DNA from 4 places in the Streptomyces sp. 1222.5 genome. Region 4 is predicted to be linked to each of the others. Evidence: riboswitches for the same ligand, from Rfam matches in the RefSeq annotation. Region 4 holds a riboswitch; each other region holds the start of a gene.

The links. Region 4 has a riboswitch for cobalamin ahead of BLW57_RS26930 (prenyltransferase/squalene oxidase repeat-containing protein). Riboswitches for the same ligand answer to the same signal wherever they lie in the genome.
Region 1: it holds a riboswitch for cobalamin, as region 4 does, so the genes downstream of both, BLW57_RS02625 (Nickel transporter NicT) here and BLW57_RS26930 (prenyltransferase/squalene oxidase repeat-containing protein) in region 4, are expected to answer to the same signal.
Region 2: it holds a riboswitch for cobalamin, as region 4 does, so the genes downstream of both, BLW57_RS06685 (CbtB domain-containing protein) here and BLW57_RS26930 (prenyltransferase/squalene oxidase repeat-containing protein) in region 4, are expected to answer to the same signal.
Region 3: it holds a riboswitch for cobalamin, as region 4 does, so the genes downstream of both, BLW57_RS14235 (ribonucleoside-diphosphate reductase subunit alpha) here and BLW57_RS26930 (prenyltransferase/squalene oxidase repeat-containing protein) in region 4, are expected to answer to the same signal.

What each region holds. Positions count from the first base shown of each region.
Region 1 is NZ_FNSZ01000001.1:539,721-544,668, forward strand. It holds gene BLW57_RS02615 (heavy metal translocating P-type ATPase) at 1-991, opposite strand, end outside; gene BLW57_RS02620 (hypothetical protein) at 991-1,221, opposite strand; gene BLW57_RS02625 (Nickel transporter NicT) at 1,365-2,474, opposite strand; cobalamin riboswitch at 2,501-2,689, opposite strand; gene BLW57_RS02630 (ArsR/SmtB family transcription factor) at 2,769-3,164, shown strand; gene BLW57_RS02635 (RNA polymerase sigma factor) at 3,246-4,391, opposite strand; gene BLW57_RS02640 (YciI family protein) at 4,399-4,806, opposite strand.
Region 2 is NZ_FNSZ01000001.1:1,471,609-1,476,556, forward strand. It holds gene BLW57_RS06670 (catalase) at 1-585, opposite strand, end outside; gene BLW57_RS06675 (histidine phosphatase family protein) at 899-1,489, shown strand; gene BLW57_RS06680 (CbtA family protein) at 1,603-2,355, opposite strand; gene BLW57_RS06685 (CbtB domain-containing protein) at 2,376-2,597, opposite strand; cobalamin riboswitch at 2,634-2,779, opposite strand; gene BLW57_RS06690 (hypothetical protein) at 2,883-3,362, opposite strand; gene BLW57_RS06695 (hypothetical protein) at 3,432-3,635, opposite strand; gene BLW57_RS06700 (glycoside hydrolase family 65 protein) at 3,772-4,948, opposite strand, start outside.
Region 3 is NZ_FNSZ01000001.1:3,196,882-3,201,829, forward strand. It holds gene BLW57_RS14220 (GntR family transcriptional regulator) at 1-143, shown strand, start outside; gene BLW57_RS14225 (DUF3311 domain-containing protein) at 282-545, shown strand; gene mctP (monocarboxylate uptake permease MctP) at 542-2,170, shown strand; cobalamin riboswitch at 2,317-2,476, shown strand; gene BLW57_RS14235 (ribonucleoside-diphosphate reductase subunit alpha) at 2,600-4,948, shown strand, end outside.
Region 4 is NZ_FNSZ01000001.1:5,973,776-5,978,723, reverse strand. It holds gene BLW57_RS26940 (MBL fold metallo-hydrolase) at 1-659, shown strand, start outside; gene BLW57_RS26935 (transcriptional regulator) at 709-1,302, opposite strand; cobalamin riboswitch at 1,705-1,833, shown strand; gene BLW57_RS26930 (prenyltransferase/squalene oxidase repeat-containing protein) at 1,948-3,159, shown strand; gene BLW57_RS26925 (SCO2322 family protein) at 3,156-3,818, shown strand; gene BLW57_RS26920 (CbiQ family ECF transporter T component) at 3,850-4,948, shown strand, end outside.

The DNA of each region.
Region 1 (4,948 bases), 5.4 Mb from region 4:
CGGCGGTGGCTCGCACCAGGAGCAGACCACCGGCGTTGACCGCTCCTCCGACGAGGGCGGATCCGGGCCCCACCTCGACCGGCTCGCTCTCGCCGGTGACCAGGGAAAGATCCAGGGCGGAACTGCCCTCCACCACACGGCCGTCGGTGGCGACCCGCTCACCGGGGCGCACGGCGAAGACCTGCCCCACCCGCAGCTGTTCGATGGGCACGGAACGCTCGCCGTGCCCATCGTGCACGGACACCTCCTTGGCGGCCAGCTCCGCGAGCGACCGCAGGGCGGCTCCGGTACCTCGCCCGGCCCGCGCCTCCAGGAACCGTCCGGCGAGCACGAACAGCGGTACGCCGACCGCGGCTTCCAGATACACGTGCGCGGGGCCGTCCAATGCGGACGGCAGCAGACTGAACGGCATCCGCATCCCCGGGTCGCCCGCTCCCCCGAGGAACAGCGCGTACGCCGACCAGGAGAAGGACGCCACCACGCCCAGCGACACGAGGGTGTCCATGGTGGCCGCGGAGTGACGCAGTCCGCGCACCGCCCGTACGTGGATCGGCCAGGCGCTCCACACCGCCACCGGGGCCGCCAGCACGAAGCACAGCCACTGCCAGTTCCGGAACTGCAGGGACGGCACCATCGACAGGACCAGCACGGGAACGGCCAGCAGCGCGGTGACCACGAGCCGCTCGCGCTCCTGGAGCGCGGCGGACTCGGCATCCTTCTCGCCACCGTCGGTCCCGTCGCGCCTGTCCGGTGCGGCGGGCTCGGGCAGCGCGGCCTCGTACCCCGCCCGCTGGACGGCCGTGACGAGGTCCTCCGCGGGGATGTCCGCGGGATGGCTGACCCGGGCGCGTCCGGTGGCGAGGTTGACGGTGGCCGTGACCCCGTCGAGCCCGGCCAGATTCTTCTCCACCCGGCGGACGCACGCGGCACACGTCATACCGCCGACCGTCAGATCCGTGACCACCAGCGGCGCCAGGGGTTCGGCCCCCATCACTCACCGCCGCCGTGCATGCCGGGCATGTCACCCGTGCCGCCTCCGCTGCCTCCGCCGCCTCCGGAGCCGTGCATGCCCGGCGCCACCGGCCCGGCGGCCGATCCCACGGCGTACGCCGCCGAGAAGACCAGCACCAGCAGCAACAGGAAGCCACAGAGCCTGGGCGGGGGCAGCAAGGTGCGGGGAACCGCGGCCGCTCTGCGGAAGGGGTGTCGGGACTCGGCCATGCTCGACCTTTCTGGTCGCTCGAACCGTCGTACGGCGCAAGAGATCGCAGCCGTACCGCTCCAGCAGTCGGACGGATCGGTGGCGGAGTTCCCGCACGGGACGATGGCGTAGGCCACATGGCGGACCCGTGCGGAGCTCGACGTCAGCCGGTGTCGGCGGAGCGGGTGTTCCAGCGTTCCTCGATCCTGGCCAGGCGCCAGTAGGCGATGGCGACCGCCCAGACGACCACGAACAGACCGACGATGACGTAGCCGACGCTGTCCAGGTCGAGCCCCGCGATCCAGCCGGTGACGCCGTCGCTCAGGCCGAGCTTGTCGTGCAGGACGCCGACCAGTTCGATGGTGCCGACGAAGAACGCGACGGCGATGGACAGGCCGGTGATCGTGAGGTTGTAGAACACCTTGCGGACGGGGTTCGAGAACGCCCACTGGTAGGCGAAGTTCATGAACGTGCCGTCGAGGGTGTCGAACAGGCTCATGCCGGCGGCGAACAGCAGGGGCAGGCACAGCACCGCGTACCAGGGCAGCCCGGCGGCGGCGCCGTTGCCGGCCAGCGCGAGGAGCAGGACCTCGGTCGTGGTGTCGAAGCCGATCCCGAAGAGGAAGCCGAGGGGGAACATCTGGCCCGGGCGGCGGATGGACCTGGTGAGCCGTCCCAGGATGCGGTTCATGAACCCGCGCGAGTCGAGGTGCGCCTCCAGCTCGGCCTCGTCGTACTGGCCGGCGCGCATGGCCCGGAAGACCCGCAGGATGCCGAACAGGGCCACGAGGTTGAGCGCGGCGATGAGGTACAGGAAGGACCCCGAGACCGTGGTGCCCACGGTGCCCAGGACCTGGTGGGTACGGGAGCCGTCGTTCATCAAGGTGCCGGCGAGCTTCGCACCGCCGGCGACCAGGGCGGCCATGGCGACCACGACGCTGGAGTGCCCGAGGGCGAACCAGAAGCCCACGGAGACGGGCCGCTTGCCGTCTGCCATCAGCTTGCGGGTGGTGTTGTCGATCGCGGCGATGTGGTCGGCGTCGAAGGCGTGCCGCATGCCGAGCGTGTAGGCGGTGACGCCCAGCCCGACCCCGAACGCCTTGGTGCCGACCTCGTAGTGATGCGGTATCACCAGCAGGAAGAGGATCCCGAAGGCGACCACGTGCAGTGCCACGATCACGGCCAGGAGTCCCGCGGTGCGGACGGTGTCCTCGCGACGCCAGCGGAAGGACGGTTCGGCGTCGGTTTCGGGCACGCCTTGGGACACGGTCATGCGGTCACGCTCCAGCACCTCGTGGATCAGCTTCGTGATGCCGTGGCCGGTCTCCTGGCTGACGGGTCGACGCGCCCGCCCCTGCCTTCCCGGCCGTGCGGCCAGTGGCATACGTGGGGCGGGAACTCCCCGATCACAGTGGCGAGGGCCGCTCCGGACTGAGCCCCTGAGGGCTGTCACCGGTCTTCCCGAACACCACGGCCCGCCCACCCTAGAAGGCCGAGGTCGTCGGCTGCAAGATTGCACAACTGCGCAGGTATGGAGCCGATCGTCCGGGGCTGCGATGATGGCGGCATGCATCTCGTCCCCGCGGACCGTGCCGGGCGGCGCACCATCGACGGCCACCGGGTCTGTGACGCCATCGCCGCCGTCGGCGAGCCCGAGCGGGTGCGCACCTGGGCCGACCGCTTCTCCCTGCTCTCCGATCCCGGGCGGCTGTCCCTGCTGCTCGCCGTCCACGAGGCCGGTCCCATCGCCGTCTCCGACCTGGCCGTGGCCACCGGAATGCGCGACACCACCGTCTCCCAGGCACTGCGCCTGCTGCGGGCCGCGGGAGTGGTCGAAGGCCGCAAGGACGGCCGGATCGTGCGCTACCACCTCGTCGACGGGCCGACGGCCGCGCTGCTGGAGCACTGCAAGTCCGCCGACACCGGCGACGTCCGCGTACGGCCCCACCGGTCCGAGGAGTAGGGCACCGAACGCGGCTGCGCACCGGGGAGCGACCGCGGTACCGCGCCGCGTCGGCATCCGGGCCGGTGTCGGCCGGAGCCCTCAGCCGCGGGCGCGGGCGTTGAGCCGGGCGGCCTGTCGCGTCAGGTGGTCGCGTTCCGCCAGGTTGGGAGCCTTGTGCGCCGCCTCGGCGTACAGGCGGGCGGCCGTCACCACATCCCCGTCGCGCTCGTGCAGGTACGCCGACACGGCCGAATGGCGGGGCAGCGACGCGTCCAGTTCCGCCAGCGCGGCGAGCCCGGCACGCGGGCCGTCCGCCTCGCCGACGGCGACGGCGCGGTTGAGCCGGACGACGGGGCTGTCGGTGAGGCGTACCAACTCGTCGTACCACTCGACGATCTGCACCCAGTCCGTGTCCTCCGCACGCTGCGCGTCCGCGTGCAGGGCGGCGACGGCCGCCTGGGCCTGGAACTCGCCCAGCCGGTCCCTCGACAGAGCCGCCTGCAAGAGGGTGATGCCCTCGGCGATCGCCTTCGTGTCCCAGCGGCCGCGGTCCTGCTCGGCGAGCGGCACCAGGCTGCCGTCCGGCCCGGTCCGGGCGGGCCGCCGGGCATGATGCAGCAGCATCAGCGCGAGCAGCCCCGCCACCTCCGGGTGGTCGATCCCGGCCGCGAGCTGCCGGGTGAGCCGGATCGCCTCCGCGGCGAGGTCGACATCACCGCCGTACCCCTCGTTGAAGATCAGGTACAGCACGCGCAACACGGTGGCGACGTCGCCCGGCCGGTCCAGCCGCACGCCCGAGACGGTGCGCTTGGCCCGGCTGATGCGCTGGGCCATGGTCGCCTCGGGCACCAGGTACGCCCGGGCGATCTGCCGGGTGGTCAGCCCGCCCACCGCGCGGAGCGTCAGTGCCACCGCCGACGACGGCGTGAGCGAGGGGTGTGCGCACAGGAAGTACAGCTGGAGCGTGTCGTCCACCGCGGGCGAGGGCGCCGGTGGCGGCTCCTGGTCGACACGGTCCTCCCGCCGGCGGCGGGCGGCATCCGCCCGCACCGCGTCGAGGTACCGGCGCCAGGCCACGGTCACCAGCCAGCCCTTCGCATCCCGCGGCGGATCGGCCGGCCACACGCGCACCGCTTCCAGCAGCGCGTCCTGTACGGCGTCCTCGGCCGCGGCGAAGTCCGCGCCCCGCGCCACCATGACGGCGAGCACGCCGGGCGTCAGACTTCGCAGCAGCACCTCGTCCACGGCCGGGTCACTCCGTGACGGTCGGCGGCTCGGCGAGGAACGGGCGCAGCTCCAGCCACTCGTGGATCGGCTCGCCGCCCGCGCCCGGCGCGGCCGACAGTTCGCCCGCCAGCTCGACCGCCCGCTCGTAGGTGTCGACGTCGATGACCATCCAGCCGGCGATCAGGTCCTTGGTCTCCGCGAACGGGCCGTCGGTGACCGGCGGGCGCCCCTCACCGTCGTACCGGACCCACGTCCCCTCCGGGGCCAGCGCCTGGCCGTCGACGAACTCCCCGGTCTTCTCCAGCCGCGCCGCGAAGTCGCGCATGTACTGCACGTGCGCCGTGATCTCGTCCTGCGTCCACTGGTCCACGGGCACGCAGTTGGCAGGGGCCGGCGCGCCCCGGTAGTGCTTCAGCAGCAGATACTTCGCCATGGTGACCTTCTCCTCGAATCTCGTGCGGCCCATTGTGGCCGCCTTCACCCCGGAGACGGAGCGGGTCACGCGATCTCGACATCGCCGCCGGAAGTTTTTCAAGCCGGGTGCGACGCCCTTGCCCGAACGGACTTCCCGCACG
Region 2 (4,948 bases), 4.5 Mb from region 4:
GTAGCCGTTCATGTGGCGCCAGGTCCGCGGCACGCCCCGGTCCCCCATCAGCCAGGTGACCTGGTGCGCGGACTCCGGGGAGAGGGTCCAGAAGTCCCACTGCATGTCGTGGTCGCGCAGGTTGTTGTCGGCGCGGCGCTTCTGGGACCGGATGAAGTGCTGGAACTTCATCGGATCCTTGACGAAGAACACCGGCGTGTTGTTGCCGACCATGTCGTAGTTGCCCTCGCTGGTGTAGAACTTCACCGCGAAGCCGCGCGGGTCGCGCCAGGTGTCCGGGCTGCCGCGCTCACCCGCGACGGTCGAGAAGCGGGCGACCAGGTCGGTGCGCGTGCCGGGCTGGAAGACCGCCGCCCTGGTGTAGGCGCTGACGTCGTGGGTCACCTCGAAATGGCCGAAGGCGCCGCTTCCCTTGGCGTGCGGCTGGCGCTCGGGAATCCTCTCCCGGTTGAACTGCGCCATCTGCTCGATCAGATACGCGTCCTGGAGCAGGATCGGTCCTCCGGGGCCGACGGTGAGCGAGTGTTCGTCGCTCTCCACCGGTGCGCCCGAGTCGGAGGTGGTGGCGGGGCGGATCTCCGTCATGAGGCTGCCTTTCGTCGTGCGCCGACGGCGGCGCAGCGGCTCCTGGGCACCGGTCTACCGCCAGCGGGGGCGGCACTCGCCTCCTACCCGCGCACGCGCGGGGGCGGTCCCGGCCGGCACCGGGTTTCCCGAATCGCGTGACCCACGGGGAGCGGGCTAAACACCCTCGTCGTGTTGTACCGCGGGTCGCGGGACGAGGTGCCTGCCGTCTCGGGGCGGGTGTTAGGTTCGCGGCCGTACCGCCGGGCCGCTCCCGGTACCCGGCCCCGGCCCCGGCGCACGAACCCGGGACAGCAGCAGGAGGAACAAGCACGTGACCAGCCGCGTCACCCTCGTCTCGCCCGCGACGAGCCCGTCGATGCGGCGGGCCCGCTTCGACGACGGCGACTCGCTCGACGAGGCCGGGGCGGCCCGCGCCCGCTCCGCCGCCGGGTGCCTGCGCGCCCCCGGCCGGGTGCTGACCTCACCGAGCGTGCGCTGCCGGGAGACGGCCGAGGCGCTGGGCCTCGTCGGTGCGCGGGACTCGGCGCCGGCCGGTCTGGACGCGGGCCGCTGGCGAGGCCGCACCCTGGAGGAGGTCGGGGCCGCCGAGCCGGAGGCCGTGGGCCGCTGGCTCACCGACGCCGGATCCGCGCCCCACGGCGGCGAGTCGGTGCGGGAGCTGTGCGAGCGGGTCGGGCGGTGGCTGGACGCCGTACAGGGCACGGACGGCCGCACCCTCGCCGTGGTCGAGCCGGAGGTCGTGCGGGCCGCGGTCGTGCACGTCCTCGGTCTGCCTGCGGCCGCCTTCTGGCGGCTGGACGTGCCGCCGTTGACGGCGACGGAACTGAGCGGCCGGGCCGGACGGTGGAATCTGCGGCTCGGTCAGCCGCTGGCCGGACGGGACGCGGCCGCCGCCTCCTGAGCCGGGGCGGTCGCCATGGCTCAGGAGGCCGCCTACCCGGCGCCGGCGCGGCAGCGTCACCACCGCGCGGCGCGAACGCCCGTTCCGAAGGGGCGCCCGGTGTCCCGTGACCGTCAGTGCGGGGCGGGAACCGTCCGTCCGGAAGATGCCCTGGCCGGCCGGGGGTTCAGCTGCCGCTCGGCCAACTCGCCGAAGAGCAGACCGAATCCGACCCACAGGACGGTCTGGATGGCCAGGGTGGAGAGCCGGAACCGCCACAACAGGCGGGCCGGGAAGTGCGCGGGCAGCTCGTTGACGGCGGGCAGGAAGGCGTAGGCGAGCCCGATGACGACGACGAAGGCGGCCACCGCGACGACGGTCGCCCACCAGTTGCCCAGACGGGGCGCGAGACGCTTGCCGAGGATGGTGGCGCCCACCGCGAGGAGCACGCTGAGGGCCATCATCAGGAAGAACAGGGTGGTCCGCTTGCCGATGGTCTCGGGCTGACCGACGGACGGCGGGTTGGCCGGGTACTTCAGGAACGGCACGACGTACACGGCGACCAGCGCGCAGCCTGACAGCAGCAGCGCGGTCGCCCGCGGGCTGAAACGGCCGACACGGCCGAGCGCGAAGGAGTACGCGAGCGCGGCGATGCCGCCGAAGGCGACCCCGTAGACGAGAACGCCCGTGGCGAGGCCGGCGGTGGACTGCAGGGAGCGGGAGACGACTTCCATCTCGTGCTCGTGGGAGTGGGCGTCCTCGAAGGCGATCGCCTGGTCGACGCTCGGCTCACCGAGGAGGTAGGCCACGACGAGGGCGAGCACGCCGGCCACGAGGCCGGCGAGCATGCCCCGCACGAGGAGGTTTCTTACCGTTGCGGAGTTCATGGTGCGCGGCGTCCCTCGCGTCAGTGGCAGGGGAAGCCGAGCAGGTGGCGGGCATCGTGCACCCACTCGTGGACGTCGGTGCCGTTGAACACGGACGTGGCGCCCTGCTCGGCGCCGACGAAGTAGAGCAGGACAAGCATCAGGACGCCGAAGAAGACCGCCCAGGGGGCTATCGCCTTCAGCGGCAGCGTGGCGGGAACGGCGGGGGTGTCGGCAGTCGGCTGGGCGACGGTCTGCGCCATGGCAGGGCCTCCTCTGGGAGTTCGCGTCCCATCTCGGTGGTGCACAGGACGACGGCCACGGGTCTGACTCGGCGGACCACCCCGAGGGGTGCCCCGCATACAGTGGCGCGACCGTGCCGGATTCCCACCGGCTTCCGTCTCGCCGTCGTCGATATCGGACAGACCGTACCGCGAGACGCGTGCGCGGCCAAGACCGCGTCCACCGCCGTGATCTTCCTCTCGTGACGGCACGTCAGGTCCGGGTGCCACGGGGAAGCCGTGAGGCGGCCGCTCCGTCCGGCGGGTTTACGGCGCCACGGGGTCGCCGGCTCCCAGCTGCAGCCACCACACGTCGTCGCGGTCGCGGCTGAGCCCGAGCGTCTGCCGCCGGCCGTCGCCGAAGCGGAGTTCCACACCGGCCAGGTACGGTACGGCCGGGTCCCGCACGATCGCTTCGGCCGCTCCGCCGGCGTGCGCGCGGTAGCGGTCGATCAGGTCGCGCGCGGCCCGGTCGCGTCCGGTGTACCAGGGTGCGCCCAGGTCGGCCAGGCCGTCGGCGTCACCGGCCCTCAGTCGCTGGACGTACACCTCGAGGAGCAGTCGGGCCTCGTCCGCGACCTCCCCGGCGTCCGGATGGCCGGACTTCTCGGGACGCACGGTGAGGTGCACCGCCGGTCCGCCGCTCAGGGCGTACGGGGCGGGATCACGGACCAGCCACCAGGTGAGCACCGTCGTCGCCAGGACGGCCGGGGCCACGGCCGTCGCCCAGAGGTTTCGTCTTCTCATGCGGTGGATCCACACCTCACAGCAACCTGACCATGTACAGAGGATATCCGCACGAGTTCCGGTGTTCCTTCACAGATTGGCGCCCAGGTCGCCCGACGTCCCGCTGCTCTCGGCCCACTTGTCCACATCCGACCCGAACCGGGGGGCAGCGTTGGGTGCGAGAGCGTGGTACGCGGTCGTCTGCGTCTTCGCCGTGCTGACCGTCATGGTGTTGCCGCAGAGCGCCGCCGCCCGGCCGGGGGCCGGAACGTCACGGTCACCGGCGACGGGCACAGCTGGAAGCGCACGTCACTGCCCGCACAGCACCCCGACGGCGCCGGCGTCCTCAGCTTCGCCTGCGGCGCACCGCGGCACTGCGTCGCCGCCGGATACGACGGGGAGACACGCAAGATCTGGGTGAGCTGAGGGACTACTCCGGGAGCACCAGTCGGGCCGTCTCCCCCGGCCGTACTCCCACCGCCAGGTCCCGCAGGCGGAGGTCGATGGGGCCGCGGCCGGAGGCCGGTACGGCGATCTCCAGCAGGCCGCTGCGCAGGCGCAGGTGGACGCCCCAGTGGCCGTGGTAGCGGATGGCGAAGCCGTAGGAGGAGAGTTCGGGCAGCGGGACGGGGTCGAGGCGCAGGGCGCCGCCCCGGGTCTCCAGGCCGGTCAGCCCGCGCTGGACGAGGTCGAGCGTGCCGGCCATCGCGCCGAGGTGGATGCCCTCCCCGGTGGTGCCGCCCTGGAGGTCGGCGATGTCGCCGCGCAGCGCCTCCTGGACGAAGGCCCAGGCGTCGGTCCGGCGGGCCCGGGCCAGGATCCAGCCGAGGACCAGGCCGCTGAGGGTGGAGCCGTGACTGGTGCGGTGCAGGTAGTGGTCGACGGTCGCGGTCCAGGTCCGCTCGTCCAGCGGGTAGCCCAACCGGTCGAACAGGGACCGCAGTTCGGGCAGGGCGAAGAGGTAGCCGAGCATCAGCACGTCGGCCTGCTTGGACGCCTTGTACCGGTTGACGGTGTCCCCCTCGGCCTCCAGGATCCGGTCCAGGCGGCGGATGTCGCCGTACCGTTTCCGGTAGCCGTCCCAGTCCAGCTCGGCGAGGCCGGCGTACCCCTCGAACTGGCTGATCACCCCGTCGTGGAAGGGGACGTGCAGGGTGCGGGAGACCTCCTCCCAGCGGGCGGGCTCGTCCTCGGCCAGTCCGACGGCCTCGGTGAGTTCGCGGCGGCGCGGCTCGGGCAGGGCGCGCAGCAGCTCCAGCGCGCGGGTGAGCACCCAGGCGGCGGTGACGTTGGTGTACGCGTTGTCGTCCAGGCCCGGCCGGCCCGCACCGGGGTAGGCGTCGTGGTACTCGTCGGGGCCGACCACGCCACGGATGCGGTGCCGGCCGAGGTGGGGGTCGTAGCCGGCGGAGTCCGCCCAGAAGCGGGCGATCTGGAGCAGCATCTCGGCGCCCTCGCCGTGCAGGAAGTCGAGGTCGCCGGTCGCCTCCCAGTACTGCCACACGTTGTACGCGACCGCCGAGCCCACGTGGTGCTGGAGCCGGGAGTGGTCGGGCAGCCAGCGCCCGGAGCGCGGGTTGAGGTGGAGCTGCTGGCTCTCCTCGCGG
Region 3 (4,948 bases), 2.8 Mb from region 4:
TCGGCACGGACGTGGGCCTGCCGATGCTGATGCTCTCCCGGCACTCGCTGGACCGCGAGGGCAAGCCGGTGGAGTGGGTGCGGTCCGTGTACCGGGGCGACCGGTACAAGTTCGTCGCGCGGCTGAAGCGGCCCGTGGACTGACCCCGGCGGCATCTCTTCACACCGCCACCCCGAAATCGGCATACCGATATCCGGACGAGGTCTTCCCGTGCACTGATCCCGTCACCTAGATTGCCTGCGCATTACACGCGTGATCAGCAAGGGGACGGGAGCCGTGGCATGTCCGAAACACCTCAAGTGAGACCTCCGGTGGTGACACCGGTCCGGGTCGTCATCGGCCTGTGTCTGGTGGCGCCCTTCGTCGCGATGCTGTGGCTCGGTTCGTACGCCAAGACGGACCCCACGTTCATCGGGATCCCGTTCTTCTACTGGTACCAGATGCTCTGGGTGCTGATCTCCACCGCGCTCACGATGACCGCGTACAAGCTGTGGCAGCACGACCAGCGTTCCCGCAACGGTGCGAAGGGGGGTGCCGCGCAGTGAAGGACGGGGTCAACGGCGTCGCGCTCGGCGTCTTCATCTTCTTCTTCCTGGCCGTCACGGTCATGGGCTTCCTGGCCGCGCGCTGGCGCCGGGCCGAGAACGAGCACTCCCTGGACGAATGGGGCCTGGGCGGCCGGTCGTTCGGCACCTGGGTCACCTGGTTCCTGCTGGGCGGTGACCTGTACACGGCCTACACCTTCGTCGCCGTCCCGGCGGCGATCTACGCGGCGGGCGCGTCCGGCTTCTTCGCGGTGCCGTACACGATCCTGGTGTACCCGCTGATCTTCACCTTCCTGCCCCGCCTGTGGTCCGTGTCCCACAAGCACGGCTATGTCACCACCTCCGACTTCGTGCGCGGCCGGTTCGGCTCGAAGGGCCTGTCGCTGGCGGTGGCGCTCACCGGCATCCTGGCGACGATGCCGTACATCGCGCTGCAGCTCGTGGGCATCCAGGCGGTGCTCGACGTGATGGGCGTCGGCGGCGGCGAGAACACCAACTGGTTCGTGAAGGACCTCCCGCTGCTCATCGCCTTCGGTGTGCTCGCGGCCTACACGTACTCCTCCGGCCTGCGCGCGCCCGCGCTGATCGCGTTCGTCAAGGACGCGCTGATCTACATCGTCATCGCGGTGGCGATCATCTACATCCCGATCAAGCTGGGCGGCTTCGACGACGTCTTCGCCAAGGCGGGCGGCGCGTTCAGCCAGGTCAACCCCGCCACCGGCAAGCCGCGCGGCGCGCTCGTCCCGCCCGAGGCGGGCCAGTGGACGTACGCCACGCTGGCGCTCGGCTCGGCCCTCGCGCTGTTCATGTACCCGCACTCGATCACCGCGACCCTGTCGTCCAGGAGCCGTGAGGTGATCCGCCGGAACACCACGATCCTGCCGCTGTACTCGCTCATGCTGGGCCTGCTGGCGCTGCTGGGCTTCATGGCGATCGCGGCCGGGGTGAAGGTGACCAACGGGCAGCTGGCGATCCCGCAGCTGTTCGAGGACATGTTCCCGGACTGGTTCGCGGGCGTGGCCTTCGCGGCGATCGGCATCGGCGCGCTCGTGCCGGCGGCGATCATGTCCATCGCAGCGGCCAACCTCTTCACCCGCAACATCTACAAGGACTTCATCAAGCCGGACGCCACGCCCAAGCAGGAGGCCCAGGTCTCCAAGATCGTGTCGCTGCTGGTGAAGGTGGGCGCGCTGGTCTTCGTCCTCACCATGGACAAGACGGTCGCCATCAACTTCCAGCTGCTGGGCGGCATCTGGATCCTGCAGACCTTCCCGGCCCTGGTGGGCGGCCTGTTCACCCGCTGGTTCCACCGCTGGGCGCTGCTGGCCGGCTGGGCGGTCGGCATGGTGTACGGCACGGTCGCCGCGTACGGGGTGGCCTCGCCGACGCAGAAGCACTTCGGCGGCTCCGCGAAGGAGATCCCGGGTATCGGCGAGATCGGGTACATCGGTCTCACCGCGTTCGTCCTGAACGTCGTCGTCACCGTGGTCCTGACCTTCGTCCTGAAGGCCGTGAAGGCCCCCGAGGGCCTCGACCAGACCCGGCCGGAGGACTACACCGCGGACGCCGGCGACCCGGGCGTCCAGGTGGAGCTGCCGCCGGCGACGGCGGGCACCGGTCACTGAGCGACAGCCGCGCGACGGGCCGCCGGAGGGGATCCGGCGGCCCGTCGTCGTTCCCGCCCGGCACACCGCCGCCGCCCGGGCAGGCGGCCGGCGACATCACTCTTCTCACCTACCAGTTGACGCTCTGAAACCGACGGCGACACAACATCTGGGGGTGGCGTGGCGGGCGAGCACAAGATGTATGCTCATCCTCGCTGTCGCCGCAGGGGAATCCGGTGCGAATCCGGAACTGTCCCGCAACGGTGTACTTGCGTGTCTCCGCACGCCTGTTCAGTCCGAGGACCTGCCGCCAGCGCGCCCGGCCGTCCGGTCCGGGTGCTCACAGACGTCCGGGCCTCGCGGAGTGGGCCGGTGGACGCGACGCCGTGCGCGCTCGTGGCTGCCCCCTGCCCTCCGCCAGGCCCTGTGCCGAGCGAGGGAGAGCCCCACGTGACCATCGCGCCAGCAGACCCGGCTTCAGTCAGCGAGCTGAAGACCGCCGGTCCCGGTGCCGCGCTGCTGCGGACCCTGACCGAGCTGACCGCCGACCTCCCCGACGCCGACCCCGGCCGGGTCGCCGCCGCCGCGCTGCGCGGCCGGTCCGCGCGGGCCGACGAGGCGGAGTTGCGCGAGCTGGCCACGGAGGCGGCCGCCGGCCTGATCTCCGAGGACCCCGCCTACTCCCGGCTGGCCGCCCGACTGCTGACCCTCGCCATCCGCGAGGAGGCCGCCTCGCAGGGCGTCACCTCGTTCACCGAGTCCGTGGCCGTGGGACACCGGGAGGGGCTCATCGCGGACCGGACCGCCGAGTTCGTCCGGCTGCACGCCGGGCGGCTGGACGCGCTGGTCGACCGGGCCGCCGACGACCGCTTCGGCTACTTCGGCCTGCGCACCCTGCACAGCCGCTACCTGCTGCGGCACCCCTTCACCCGCAAGGTCGTCGAGACGCCCCAGCACTTCATGCTGCGGGTCGCCGCCGGCCTGGCCGAGGACGACACCACCCGCTCGGTGGACGAGGTCGCGGCGCTCTACAGGCTCATGAGCCGCCTCGACTACCTGCCGTCCTCCCCCACCCTGTTCAACTCCGGTACGCGGCACCCGCAGATGTCGTCCTGCTACCTGCTGGACTCCCCGCTGGACGAGCTGGACTCCATCTACGACCGCTACCACCAGGTCGCGCGGCTCTCCAAGCACGCCGGCGGGATCGGTCTGTCGTACTCCCGGATCCGCAGCCGCGGTTCGCTGATCCGTGGCACCAACGGGCACTCCAACGGCATCGTCCCGTTCCTGAAGACCCTGGACGCCTCGGTGGCCGCGGTGAACCAGGGCGGCCGGCGCAAGGGCGCGGCCGCGGTGTACCTGGAGACCTGGCACTCCGACATCGAGGAGTTCCTGGAGCTGCGGGACAACACCGGTGAGGACGCCCGCCGTACGCACAACCTGAACCTGGCGCACTGGATCCCGGACGAGTTCATGCGCCGCGTCAACGCCGACGAGCAGTGGTCGCTGTTCTCCCCGGCGGACGTGCCCGAGCTGGTGGACCTGTGGGGCGCGGAGTTCGACGCCGCGTACCGCGAGGCCGAGGCCGCCGGGCTGGCCCGGAAGACCATCGCTGCCCGTGACCTGTACGGCCGCATGATGCGCACGCTGGCACAGACCGGCAACGGCTGGATGACCTTCAAGGACGCGGCCAACCGCACCGCCAACCAGACGGCCGAGCCGGGCCACGTCGTCCACTCCTCGAACCTCTGCACGGAGATCCTGGAGGTCACGGACGACGGCGAGACCGCGGTCTGCAACCTGGGCTCGGTCAACCTGGGCGCCTTCGTCGTCGACGGCGACATCGACTGGGAGCGGCTGGACGAGACGGTCCGCACCGCCGTCACCTTCCTCGACCGCGTCGTGGACATCAACTTCTACCCGACCGAGCAGGCGGGCCGCTCCAACGCCAGATGGCGGCCGGTGGGCCTCGGCGCGATGGGTCTGCAGGACGTCTTCTTCAAGCTGCGGCTGCCCTTCGACTCCCCCGAGGCCAAGGCCCTGTCGACGCGGATCGCCGAGCGCATCATGCTGGCCGCGTACGAGGCCTCCGCCGACCTCGCCGAGCGCAACGGCCCGCTGCCGGCCTGGGAGAAGACCCGTACCGCCCGCGGTGTGCTGCACCCCGACCACTACGGCGTGGAGCCGGCCTGGCCGGAGCGCTGGGCGGCGCTGCGCGAGCGGATCGCCTCGGTCGGCATGCGCAACTCGCTGCTCCTCGCCATCGCCCCGACCGCCACCATCGCCTCCATCGCGGGCGTCTACGAGTGCATCGAGCCGCAGGTCTCCAACCTGTTCAAGCGCGAGACGCTGTCGGGTGAGTTCCTCCAGGTCAACTCCTATCTGGTGCGGGACCTGAAGGACCTGGGCGTGTGGGACGCGCGCACCCGCGAGGCGCTGCGCGAGTCCAACGGCTCGGTGCAGGACTTCGCCTGGATCCCGGCGGACGTGCGGCAGCTGTACCGCACCGCCTGGGAGATCCCGCAGCGCGGCCTCATCGACATGGCCGCGGCGCGTACCCCGTACCTGGATCAGGCGCAGTCGCTGAACCTGTTCCTGGAGACGCCGACCATCGGCAAGCTCTCCTCGATGTACGCGTACGCCTGGAAGTCGGGCCTGAAGACGACGTACTACCTGCGCTCCCGTCCGGCGACGCGGATCGCCCGGGCCGCCCAGGCCCAGGCGCAGAGCCAGGCGCCCATCCCCGTCCAGCAGGTCGCCGAGCCCGACGCGGTCGCCTGCTCCCTTGAGAACCCCGAG
Region 4 (4,948 bases):
CGGCGGCCGGGGCACCCGAGGAGCACATCGCCCCGTTGCGGGCCGCCCGGGGCCGCCGTACCCTGCCCGGTCTCTCCCCCGCCCTGCCGGACCGGGACGTCGCGCCCGGCGAACTCCTCGACCTGCCCGGCCGCCGGCTGCGCGCCGTCTGGACCCCGGGACACACCCCCGGCCACGTCTGCCTGCATCTGGAGGAGGACCATCCCGCGCGACGCGCGGGTCGCGGGCGCCTGTTCAGCGGCGACCACCTATTGCCGGAGATCACCCCGCACATCGGCCTGTACGAGGACCCCGACGACGCCACGGTGACCGACCCGCTCGGCGACTACCTCGACTCCCTGGAGCGGGTGGGCCGGCTCACCCCGGCCGAGGTGCTCCCCGCCCACCAGTACGCGTTCACCGACGCGCCCGCCCGGGTACGGCAGTTGCTCGAGCACCACGAGCAGCGGCTGGCCGGGCTGCTCGCGCTGCTCCGCGAGCCCCTCACACCCTGGCAGCTCGCGGAGCGCATGGAGTGGAACCGCCCCTGGGCCGACATCCCCTACGGCTCCCGGAACATCGCCGTCTCCGAGGCCGAGTCCCATCTGCGCCGCCTGGTGAAGCAGGGGCGGGCCGAACCGCTCGCCGGGAGCGAGCCGGTGGCGTACGTGGCCGTGTGAGCGACGTGCGCCGTGGCGGGACCGTCCCGCCCCCGTCCTGGACGCGGGGTCAGGTACGCCCGGCGTCCTCCACCCGCTCCGCGGAGATGATCATCTCGGCCAGGTCGGCGAGGGTGGCGAGCTGGTGGGCGTTCATCTGCGGGGCGCGGGCGGCGAGCCGGACCAGTCCGTTCTGGCGCAGCCGCAGCAGCGGGTCGGCCTCGGCCTCCAGGTTCTGCAGCACGGGCTGCAGCGCCTCGTGCAGCGCTTCCGGTTCGTCGGCGGTGAAGAACCCGGCGGGCAGGCCGAAGAAGCGGCGCAGCCGGTCGGTGTGCGCGAGGCTCGGCATCCCGCTCTTGCGCCACTCGCTCAGCCACTGCCGGCTGGTGCCGGCGATGGCGGCCAGCTCGCCCAGGGAGTACCGCTTTCCGTCGGGCCTCCGCCGGTTCTCGCGGATGAAGTCGAGGCGCTGGCGCACCCGTTGGGTCAGCATGGTCTCGGGAGCCCGGCCGCCGTCGAGGAGTTCGGCGACGACGGCGACGGGAACTCCGGTGCGGCGGGACAGATCGGCCACGTCGAGGGCCTCCGGCAGCCGACCCGGCCGGCCGGTCAACTCGCCGAGCCGGCGCAGGACATCGGCCAGGTCGGCGTACGCGTCACTCACCGAGTTCTCCCTGGGCTGTCGTCCGTTCGGTGTCGGGCTGACGCGAGGCTACCGGGTCGGTCGGTGACCGACCAGGGGTGACAGCGCTTCCTACCCAAAGGGGCAGCAATCGTTGACAGTTGCCGGAGCGGTGGGTGAGGATCACGGCACGGAGAGCGAGATGCGACCGCCCCGGGTGCCGGTCACGGGGGAGCGGCACCCGGGGTGCACCACACCCGATCGCCTCGGCCGTCCTCGGCGGCGGACCGGTCGACGACGCGCCGGCCGGCCCTCGCGGTCCCCGGCGCGGCACCCACGCGTCGTCGATCCCGTGCGCGTCGGCCGTACGGCCCGAGCCCGTCAAGAGCGTGACGCCGGTCACCGGGCCGGTGTGCCCACGGCCACCCCTCGGGCCGCGCGGGGCTGCCGGTAAAGTGGCGGAGTCGTCATCACACCCGTACGGGGGGAAGCCGGTGCAATTCCGGCGCTGACCCGCAACCGTGAGCCGCCCGGCGGGCGGTGAGCCGGACCGCCCCGGGCGGGACGTTGACCGGCTCACGTGCGTCGGCGGCCCGCCGCGCACGGCACCGTCGAGGTACACGGGGCCGAGCCGCCCGGGTGTTCCCGTGCGCTGCAGGCTCCCCGCAGGAGAGGCAGTCGCCGACCATGAACGTTCGCCGCAGCGCCGCGGCTCTCGCCGCCATAGGCGTGCTGGCCGCCGCCGCGCCCGCCACGGCCGCCGACGCGTCCCCGTCCCCCAAGGTGGCGGTGCCGGACGGCCTGTACGGCAAGGCGGACCCGACGTACGACGGCGTGTGGCGGCAGTCGCTGACGCTGCTCGCCCAGCGCACCCTCGGCTACCGGCCGACCCCGAAGGCCGTGGACTGGCTCACCGGGCAGCAGTGCGCGAACGGCTCCTTCGCCGCCTTCCGTGCCGCGCCCGGCAAGGCCTGCGACGACAAGACGCAGGTGGACACCAACAGCACGGCGGCCGCCGTGCAGGCCCTGGCCGCCGTCGGCGGACACGACCGCGAGACCCGCAAGGCCCTGGTCTGGCTGACCACCGTGCAGAACAAGGACGGCGGCTGGGGGTACACGCCGGGCGGCCCGAGCGACACCAACTCCACCAGCGTCGTCATCGGCGCGTTCGCCGCGGTCGGCCAGGACGTCGCGAAGCTGCACAACAGGAGCAGGACCCCTTACGACCTGCTGGCCGCGCAGGCCGTCCCCTGCGACCAGGACGGCGGTGGCGCCCTCGCCTACCAGCCGGACAAGAAGGGCAAGCTGCTCGCCAACGCGGACGCGACGGCGGCCGGCCTGCTGGGCTCGCTCGGCAAGGGCTTCGCCGCGGAGGTGGGCAAGGCGCCCGCGAAGGACGACTGCGTCAAGGCCGCCCACCCCACCCCGGCCCAGCTCGCGGACAACGCGGGCGCCTACCTGGCATCGGCCGTCGCCGAGACCGGTCACCTGAAGTCGACCCTGCCCGGCGCCAAGGACCAGCCCGACTTCGGCAACACCGCGGACGCGGTCGTCGCGCTCGCCGCGGACGGCCGCACCGACCGGGCGAAGAAGGTGTACGCCTGGCTGGAGAAGAACGCCACCCAGTGGGCGGCGCAGAGCGGCCCGGCCGCGTACGCGCAGCTGATCCTCGCCGCGCACGCGGTGGGCGCGCAGCCGGACGACTTCGGCGGCACCAGCCTGGTCCGCTCCCTCAACGCCCAGGGCCCGGCCCCGCAGGCGGAGAAGGCCGCCGGGAAGAAGGCCGAGGCGTCCGACGACGACTCGAACACCGGCGTGTGGTGGATCGTCGGCGTCGGCCTCGTGGCGGGTATCGGCATCGGCTTCCTGCTCAGCGGCCGGAAGAAGAACCGGCCGTGACCCCCGTCCGCCGTGCCGCGACCCTGCTGGTCGCCGCGCTCGTCCTGCTGCTTCCCGCGACCGCGGCCCACGCCACCGGCTACCGCTACTGGTCGTTCTGGGAGCGCTCCGGCGGCCACTGGACGTACGCCACCCAGGGCCCGTCGATGGTGCGCCCGGACGACGGCGCGGTCCAGGGTTTCCGGTTCGCCGTGAGCGCGGACTCCGCGGACGCGACCCGGCCGCGCGGTACGGCGGACTTCACCACGATCTGCGCGGAAACGCCCGCGAAGGCGGGCACCAAGCGGGTGGCGCTGGTCCTCGACTTCGGCACGCCCGCCGACGCCCCGTCCGGCGAGCGGCCGCCCGCGCGCCGCACCGCGTGCGCCCGCCTCTCGCCGGACGCGACGAGCGCGGACGCGGTGGCCGCGGTCGCCAGACCCCTGCGCTACGACACCAACGCGCTGTTGTGCGCGATCGCCGGGTATCCGCACCAGGGGTGCGGGGAACAGGTGTCGGCGGACCGCGAGCCCGCGGCCGCCGCACCGGAGAAGCACGGGCCGGACGGCGGGTCCGGCGGTGGGCCGTCGCTGGGTCTGCCGGTCGGCGTGGGGGTGGTGGCCGTGCTGGCGGGCGCCGCGGTGTGGCAGGCGCGGCGGCGGCGCGATGACTCCGTGTAGCTGCGGGCCGTCCTGCGACAGCGGGTGCGCCGTGGCTGATCGCGCCGTTCCCCGTGCCGCCGGGAAGCCGAAGCCGCCGGCCACCGCACGGCACCGGTACCGGTCCCGGTTGCACCCCGGTGCCTGGTGGCTCTGGGCGCTCGCCCTCGGTACCGCCGCCACTCGCACCACCAACCCGCTCCTCCTCGCGCTCCTCGTCGCCGCCTCCGCCTACGTCGTGGCGACGCACCGCTCCTCGGCTCCCTGGGCCCGCTCCTACGCCGCGTTCGTCAGGCTCGGCCTCGCCGTCCTGCTGGTCCGCCTGCTCTTCGCGGTGGCCCTCGGCTCCCCCATCCCCGGCACGCACACCCTGTTCACCCTCCCCGAGATCCCGCTCCCCCACTGGGCGCAGGGCATCCGGCTGGGCGGCCGGGTCACCGCCGAGGCGCTCGTCTTCGCCGGCTACGACGGACTGAAGCTGGCCACCCTGCTGATCTGCGTGGGCGCGGCGAACGCCCTGGCCGGCCCCTCCCGGCTGCTGAAGTCGCTGCCCGGGGCGCTGTACGAGACGGGGGTGGCCGTCGTCGTCGCCCTCACCTTCGCGCCGCATCTCATCGCCGACGTACGGCGGCTGCGGGCCGCCCGCCGGCTGCGGGGCCGCCCCGACCGGGGCGTGCGGGGCCTGCTCCAGGTCGGACTGCCGGTCCTGGAGGGGGCGTTGGAGCGCTCGGTCGCGCTCGCCGCCGCGATGGAGTCCCGCGGTTACGGCCGCACCGCCGAGGTGCCCGCCCGCGTCCGCCGTACGACCGCCGCGCTCACCCTCGGCGGACTGCTCGGGGTGTGCGCGGGAACGTACGGGCTGCTCACGGCCGAGGGCGGCACGTACGGGCTGCCGGTGCTGCTCGCCGGTGTGGCCGCCGCGCTCGCGGGTCTGCGCCTGGGCGGCCGCCGTTCCCTGCGCACCCGGTACCGCCCGGACCCCTGGGGCGTACGGGCCTGGCTGGTCGCGGGGTCAGGCGTGGCGGTCGCCGCACTGCTCGCGCTCGCCTCGGTCCGCGACCCGGACGCGCTGCACCCGGGGGTGGTGCCCCTGGTCGCGCCCGTGTTCCCGCTGTGGCCCGCGGTCGCCGTGCTGCCGGCGCTGCTGCCCG